DNA from 2 places in the Ectothiorhodospira sp. 9100 genome. Region 1 is predicted to be linked to the other one. Evidence: predicted binding sites of a transcription regulator. Region 1 holds the regulator's gene; the other holds the start of a gene.
The links. Region 1 encodes sigma-54, which starts transcription at its own class of promoters, with help from an activator protein. Its sites were predicted from a motif close to TGGCANGNTNCNTGCTT; they were not measured.
Positions count from the first base shown of each region.

Region 2: the regulator sigma-54 is predicted to act here: its motif matches at 2,723-2,739, upstream of LPW29_RS10505 (TOBE domain-containing protein).

Region 1 is NZ_JAJNAN010000005.1:73,002-77,154, reverse strand. Features, by position in the region: gene hprK (HPr(Ser) kinase/phosphatase) at 1-228, opposite strand, end outside; gene LPW29_RS03145 (PTS sugar transporter subunit IIA) at 233-700, opposite strand; gene hpf (ribosome hibernation-promoting factor, HPF/YfiA family) at 708-1,031, opposite strand; gene LPW29_RS03135 (RNA polymerase factor sigma-54) at 1,083-2,582, opposite strand; gene lptB (LPS export ABC transporter ATP-binding protein) at 2,749-3,474, opposite strand; gene lptA (lipopolysaccharide transport periplasmic protein LptA) at 3,471-3,983, opposite strand; gene lptC (LPS export ABC transporter periplasmic protein LptC) at 3,970-4,153, opposite strand, start outside.
Region 2 is NZ_JAJNAN010000032.1:2,778-6,930, reverse strand. Features, by position in the region: gene katG (catalase/peroxidase HPI) at 157-2,343, shown strand; gene LPW29_RS10505 (TOBE domain-containing protein) at 2,829-3,629, shown strand; gene modA (molybdate ABC transporter substrate-binding protein) at 3,663-4,153, shown strand, end outside.

The DNA.
Region 1 (4,153 bases):
CTGGGAGTTTTTGCGCAGCGACCACAGGTAACGCATCTCATCATTTCCCAGAACCTGGATCTGGTTGGGATGGATGATGTTCAGGTGACCCACCAGCGACGGGCTGCCCTGGGGCGTGGATCGGTGCGAAATGCTCCGTTCGCTCCCCAGGGTGCCGGCAACCCAGGTGAGGCCCAGGCGCTCCTCCATGACTTCCATGATGTTGCTGACGGTGAGCGAGTCAGTCATGGGCTCATCCGGTGTCTTCGGTGTCCCAGTCACGCACCAGGGTCAGCAGATCCGCTGTGCCGGAGGCGCTGCGCAACCGGGCCAGGGTCTCCGGGTCGGAGAACATCCGCGCCAGCAGCGCGAGGATCTGCAGGTGCTCGTCGGTACAGTCCGCCGGCACCACCAGCGCGAAGAGGATGTCCACCGGTTCGCTGTCGGGGGCGTCGTAGTCCACGCCCTTCTCCAGCTTGAGCAGGGCGGCACAGGCCTCGCTGGCGCCGGCCAGACGACCATGGGGGATGGCCACGCCATGCCCCAATCCTGTGCTGCCCAGGCGCTCCCGTGCCAGCAGGCTGTCAAAGATTTCGCCCTGGGTGAGTTTGGGCAGATGATTGGAGAGCATCTCGCCCAGCATCTCCAGCGCACGTTTCTTACTGCTCACGTCCGTCTGGCAGTGCACCCGCTCGGGGGCGAGAAGATCACCGATGTTCATGAATCATTCACTCGATATGGTTGCGGTGGGAGCCTTCCGCCCGGTGGTGGTCCTTGAGCTTTTCCTTATGCTTCACCACCTGGCGATCCAGTTTGTCCACCAGGGCGTCAATGGCGGCGTACATGTCCGTGTGGGTGGCCTCGGCATGGATGCTGTTACCGCTGAGCAACAGGTTGGCTTCGGCCTTTTGCTGCAGCTTCTCCACGGTCAGGATGACGTGCACGTCGATGACGTTGTCAAAATGCCGCTCCAGGCGCTCGAACTTCTCGTTAACGTAGTTGCGCAGGGCGTCGGTCAGGTCGACGTGATGACCGGTGAGGTTGATCTGCATAAGATGACTCCTTAGGGATGGGTGATGATCAAGACGGCTTCGCGGTTGATGTCAGACGAGCCGCTTGCGTTCGTTGGATGGCGGAATGGCCATGGCCTCACGGTACTTGGCCACGGTGCGTCGTGCCACATGAATGCCACGATCCACCAGGACCTGGGCAATCTTGCTGTCACTCATGGGCTTGCCCTGAGGCTCTTCGGCAACCAGCTTGCGGATCATGGCGCGGATCGCGGTGGCTGAACACTCGCCGCCGTCTGCCGTGCCCACATGGCTGGAAAAGAAATACTTGAATTCGTAGATGCCCCGGGGGGTATGCATGAATTTCTGGGTGGTCACCCGGGAGATGGTGGACTCATGCATCTCCAGTTGTTCGGCGATATCGCGTAGCACCAGGGGTTTCATGGCCTCGTCGCCATATTCCAGAAAGGCGCGCTGGTGCTCGACGATGGCGGTGCCCACCCGCAGCAGGGTCTCGTTGCGGCTTTGCAGGCTCTTGATGAACCAGCGGGCCTCCTGGAGGCTGTTGCGCATGTAGGTGTTGTCCTGACTGGAATCGGCGCGGCGCACAAAGCTGGCATAGAGGGGGTTCACCCGCAACCGCGGCGCAATTTCCGGGTTGAGCTCCACCTGCCAGCGGCCCTCTCGCTTGCGTACGAAGACATCGGGGATGATGTATTCGGGCGAACTGCTGCTGATGAGCCCGCCCGGGCGCGGGTTCAGTGTCTGAATCAGGGCGATCACTTGCTGCAGTTCGCCATCATCCAGCCCCAGGCGCCGCTGCACGCCCTTATAATCGCGGGCACCCAGGGCATCCAGGTGTTCACGGGCCAGGATTCGGGCCTGGGCCAGCCAGGGCGTCTCATCCGGAAACTGTGCCAGTTGCAGGCTCAGGCACTCGGCCAGATCCCGCGCGCCCACGCCCACCGGGTCCAGGTGCTGAACCATGTTCAGTACGGCCTCCACCTCATCCAGTTCCAGATCCATTTCCCGGTCTTCGGCCAGGGTGGCATGGATCTGCTCGATGGGTTCGGCCAGGTAGCCGTCTTCGTTGATGGAGTCAATGATGGTCAAGGCGATGGCCCGGTCACGCTCACTCATGGACGACAGATGCACCTGCCACATGAGATGTTCATGCAGGCTTTCCGAGGGCCCGGTCTGGTTTTCGAACACGTCGCGCCCGTCGTGATCCGACTGCCCGGCGCTTGAAGGGGGCACATCGTAGATGTCGTCCCAGTTGCTGTCCACCGGCAGTTCATCGGGGATCTGCTCCTGACTGCCTTCGGCGTTGCCTTCTGTCTCGGCGGCGGCCTCGGCCGCCTCTGAAGTCTCGCGGGTGTCGGCCGGGTCCTGCTCGCGCGTTTCCTCGGAGGCGGTGTCCTGATCCGCCTCCGTACCTTCCATGGCCTCGAGCATGGGGTTGGTTTCCAGGGTTTCCTGGATCTGTGCCTGCAACTCCAGGGTCGACAGTTGCAGCAGGCGGATGGCCTGCTGCAACTGGGGGGTCATGGTCAGGTTTTGACCCAGCCGGAGCTGGACGGAAGGTTTCAACATAGCACGATGCGCGCCATCGGGCCGGAGCCCGAGTCTGTGATGCCTGATGATGGAGGCGGGGGCAGGCCCCCGACGTTAATATTGCTGTCACGGGAGATTATACGGTGTGCCGGCAAAAATTGGACCCGTGCCCGGAAAACCCTGCCTGCGGTGAGTGCATGGGGTTTCACAGGCGGAAGTTCTCCCCCAGGTAAACGCGGCGCACCTGCGGGTCGGCCAATACATCCTCCGGCGCACCCTGGCTGATGATATGCCCGCCGCTGAGAATATAGGCCCGGTTGCAGATGCCCAGGGTCTCGCGCACGTTATGGTCGGTGATCAGCACGCCGATGTTCCGTGACGTGAGATGGGTGATGATCCGCTGGATCTCGATCACGGAGATGGGGTCGACGCCAGCGAAAGGCTCGTCCAGGAGGATGAAGGCCGGTTCAGTGGCCAGGGCCCGGGCGATCTCCACGCGCCGCCGCTCACCGCCGGAGAGACTGACGCCGGCATTGTCACGGATGTGCTGGATCTGAAACTCCTCAAGCAGGGATTCCATTTTTTCCTGGCGCTGGACCTTGTCGAGGTCGCGGCGCACCTCCAGTACGGCCATGATGTTGTCGGCCACGGAAAGCTTGCGGAACACCGAAGGTTCCTGGGGCAGATAGCCCACGCCCATGCGGGCCCGAGCGTGCATGGGTAACTGGGTGATGTCCCGGCCATCCAGGCGGATCTGCCCTTCGTCGCAGGGCACCAGGCCCACGATCATGTAGAAGCAGGTGGTCTTGCCGGCCCCATTGGGGCCCAGCAGGCCCACCACCTCACCGCTGTTGATCTCGATGGAGGCACCGTCCACGGGCTTGATTGCCCGGTAACGCTTGACCAGTTTGTCGGTCTCCAGCCGGCTCATGGGGTGTCGCCGTCCTCCGAGCGGTCGCGGGGCGCGAAGATGGCCTCCACGCGGCCCGTGTCACCGGTGCTGGCCTCCAGCGTGGCGGCTTCCAGGTTGTAGACGATACGGCTGCCGCGGAATTCGTCATCCCCCTGCCATACCCGGGCCTCGCCGGTGAGTGCCACACGCGGCCCATCCGGGAAGAATTCCATGCGTCGTGCCTCGGCGCGAACCTCCCGGTTCGACTCGTCCCGCGTGGTCAGGGTGGCCAGGCGTCCCTCGGAGACCATGCGCTCCAGTTGTCGATCAGGGGCATGCACGGTCACTTCGTCACCCGTAATGACGGTGTCGCCCTGGGTGATGGTGACGTTGCCCTGGTATACGCTCACCCCCCGTTGGTCATCCAGGTTGGCGCGATCCGCCTCGATGCGGATGGGCAGGTCAGGGTTGTGCTGTCCGTGTGCGGCGGGCATCCAGGCCAGCAAGAGGGTCAGCAGCAGCCTCTTGGAGATGTCAGTGCGGAACATAGGTGCCTCTCACCTGGCTCTCAAGTTCCAGGGTATCCCGGGTCAGGTCCAAAGTCATGCCCACGCCCTCTGCCTCGCGGTGGGTGGTCATCATGCGGGCCCGGGCATTGGTGTGCGCCTGGCGGGGCAGGGTCCATACGGTCACATCCCGGCTGGTGATGGTCATGGGA
Region 2 (4,153 bases), on a different contig from region 1:
GGCAGAACAATTGAACATTCGGCAGGCTGACCCCGTCCAAGGGGTGTCTGCCAGACATCCTGGTCAGGGGATGGCCGTCGGATCCTATCCGGGCTGCCCAGGGCATTCGGGGTGACGGTTCAGTACATAACGATCAAGCAAGAAACGGAGGAAGAAATGGGCGGAAATGACGTCAAGAGTGCAGGCAAGTGCCCCATCATGCATGGTGGCAATACCGCAACCGGTAACGACAACATGGATTGGTGGCCCAATGCACTGAACCTGGACATCCTTCACCAGCACGATACGAAGACCGACCCCATGGGTGAGGACTTCGACTACGCTGAGGAATTCAAGAAGCTGGACCTGGCGGCCGTCAAACAGGATCTGCGCAATCTGATGACCGAGAGCCGGGACTGGTGGCCGGCGGACTGGGGCCATTACGGCGGTCTGATGATCCGCATGGCCTGGCATGCCGCGGGCACTTATCGTATCGCCGATGGCCGTGGAGGCGCCGGCACGGGTAACCAGCGCTTCGCCCCCATCAATAGCTGGCCCGACAACGGCAACCTGGACAAGGCCCGCCGCCTGCTGTGGCCCATCAAGAAAAAATACGGCAACAAGCTGTCCTGGGCCGATCTGATCGTCCTGGCCGGCAACGTCGCCTACGAATCCATGGGATTCAAGACCTTCGGGTTCGCGGGCGGTCGGGCCGACATCTGGCACCCGGAAAAGGACACCTACTGGGGCTCCGAAAAGGAGTGGCTGGCCGAAAGCTCCAACCGCTACGAGAGCGACGACCGCGAGAGCCTGGAAAATCCCCTGGCCGCGGTGCAGATGGGTCTGATCTACGTGAACCCGGAGGGCGTCGACGGCAACCCCGATCCGCTGCGAACCGCCCAGGACGTGCGTACCACCTTTGCTCGCATGGCCATGAATGACGAGGAAACCGTGGCCCTCACCGCCGGCGGTCACACCGTGGGCAAGTGCCACGGTAATGGCGATGCCTCCAAGCTGGGCCCTGACCCGGAAGCGGCCGATGTGGAAGAGCAGGGCCTGGGTTGGCGCAATCCCCAGGGCAAGGGCTTTGGGCGCGACACCATCACCAGTGGCATCGAAGGTGCATGGACCACCCATCCCACCCAGTGGGACAACGGCTACTTCAAGATGCTCTTTGAACATGAGTGGGAGTCCAGAAAGAGTCCGGCGGGTGCCTGGCAGTGGGAGCCGGTGGACATCAAGGAAGAAGACAAGCCGGTGGACGTGGAGGACCCCTCCATTCGCTACAACCCCATCATGACCGACGCCGACATGGCCATGATCAAGGATCCGATCTATCGTGAGATCTCCGAGCGTTTCTACAACGATCCGGAATACTTCAACGAGGTCTTCGCCCGCGCCTGGTTCAAGCTGACCCACCGTGACCTGGGTCCCAAGAGCCGGTATCTGGGCCCGGAAGTGCCTCAGGAAGACCTGATCTGGCAGGACCCGGTGCCCAAGGTGGACTACACCCTGAGCGATGCCGAGGTGGCAGATCTGAAGGATAAGCTGCTCAATAGCGGTCTGAGCGCCTCGGAACTGATCACCACCGCCTGGGACAGCGCCCGCACCTTCCGCTGCTCCGACTACCGGGGCGGTGCCAACGGTGCCCGCATCCGCCTGGCCCCCCAGAAGGACTGGGAAGCCAACGAGCCCGAGCGTCTGCAAAAGGTGCTGGGGGTGCTGGAAGGCATCCAGTCCGGCCTGAGCAAGCCGGTGAGCCTGGCCGACCTGATCGTGCTGGGTGGCACGGCCGCAGTGGAAAAGGCCGCCCGGGATGCCGGGTTCGATGTCGCGGTGCCCTTCGCACCGGGTCGTGGCGATGCCACCGAGGAGATGACCGACGCCGAATCCTTCGACGTGCTCGAACCCCTTCACGATGGCTATCGCAACTGGCTGAAGAAGGACTACGTGGTCTCTGCCGAGGAGATGATGCTGGACCGCACGCAGTTGATGGGCCTGACCGCTCCCGAGATGACCGTGCTGGTCGGCGGCATGCGGGTACTGGGCACCAACCATGGTGGCACGAAGCATGGGGTCTTCACGGATCGGGAAGGGGTGCTGACCAACGACTTCTTCGTGAACCTGACCGACATGGCCAACACCTGGAAGCCCAAGGGCAACAACCTCTACGAGATCGTCGATCGCAAGAGCGGCAACGTGAAGTGGACGGCCACCCGGGTGGATCTGGTCTTCGGGTCCAACTCCATCCTGCGTTCCTACGCCGAGGTGTATGCCCAGGACGATTCGAAGGAGAAGTTCGTCAAGGACTTCGTGAAGGCCTGGACCAAGGTGATGAACGGTGATCGTTTTGATCTGAAGTAAACCGTACGTTACCCGAAAACCCTCTCCCGCTGGCGGTAGAGGGCAACCAAGGGGCGGATGGGTCTTGCAAGGTGCAAGCCCATCCGCCCCTTTTTTTTTGATTTTTTTGAAACCCTGAGAAAGAGGGTTGGGATGAGGGACGAAACCGGCACCGTGCCCGCCACACCCCTCATCCCCGGCCCTTCTCCCCCGAGGGGAGAAGGGAGCAACCCCCTGTCCAAGAGATGGTATAGGCCCCTCTCCCCAGCGGGGAGAGGGGTTGGGGTGAGGGGCGGAACCGGCACCGTGTCCTTGTTTGTAGCAAAATCCACATCCCGCTATTTGTTTTTTGGGACTATAAATAATATTAGAAACAATAGGTTAAAAATATAATGCCTGCTGGCCCGAAATTCGCATAATGATCATCCGACACGCAGTGCGTTTTCCCCGGCCGCATGTCATGCGTTATATACAGAAAAACATAACGACAACCCACAAGGTCCCCCATGCAACCGGAAATCGAAGGTCAGTTCTGGTTCAAGCTGCAAGGCAAGCCCTTTCTGGGCAGCGCCCGGATTCAGCTGCTTGAGCAGGTGGCGGCCACCGGCTCCATCTCGGCGGCCGCGCGTGCCATCGGCATGAGCTACAAGGCGGCCTGGGATGCCATCGACGCCATGAACAACCTGTCTGATCAGTCCCTGCTGAAACGCCAGGCGGGGGGACGCCATGGCGGCGGCACCCGGCTCACGGCCCATGGCGAACAGGTGATTGCCCAGTACCGGTCGGCTGAACAGGCCTACCAGGCGTTTCTGGAGCAAATGGCGCAATCCACCGGCGAACAACTGGGGGATGTCTGGACACTGATGAGGAAACTCTCCATGCGTACGACGGCAAGAAATCACTATCAGGGCAAGGTCTCCCGGATCACTCAAGGCGCGGTCAGCGATGAGGTGACCGTGGACATCGGCCATGGCCTGACAATCCACGCGGTGGTCACTCACGAGGCGGGGCAGGAGCTGGGTCTTGAACAGGGCAGGGAGGTCCATGTGCTGATCAAGTCCTCGTTCGTGGTCCTGGGCGAGGTCACCGGCGACATGCGCGTGTCCGCTCGCAACCGTCTGCCGGGCACTGTCGCCCACGTGGAGGCCGGCCCGGTGAACGCGGAGGTCAAGCTGGATCTGGGTCATGGCCGTGTGCTCACCGCCATCGTCACCCGCGAGGCCCTGGACGAGGGCTGGCTCACCCAGGGGGCCGAGGCCTGCGCCCTGATCAAGGCCTCCCACGTGCTGTTGGCCGTCAACGACTGAAGTCTACTATTCCAATCAAGCAGAGGATGACCCATGAAACCCGTACAACTTGTCGTCTTTGCCACTCTCCTGGGCATTGGTATCACAACAGCCACCGCCGCTGAACTCCGAGCTGCCGTGGCCGCGAATTTTCTCGGCACTGCACAAACGCTGACTGCCGCCTACGAGGAAAAGACCGGCCACACGATCCACATCAGCGCCGGTTCATCGGGTGCCCTGTATGCCCAGATCAGCAATGGTGCGCCCTTTGATCTGTTCTTCTCGGCCGATGCCCGTCGTCCGGAAACACTGGTGACGGACGGCGTGGCGCTGGAGGAGACCCGGTTCACCTACGCCGTCGGTGTGCCCGTCCTGTGGTCCAGTCGGACGGATTACATGGACGACCCCGAAACCTTGCTACACAACGGAGATTTTCGTTTTCTGACCATTGCCGACCCCAGAAATGCGCCCTATGGCGTGGCCGCCCAGCAGATTCTCGGAGGCATGGGTGTCTGGGATGCACTAAACGAGGAGGGTCGGCTGGC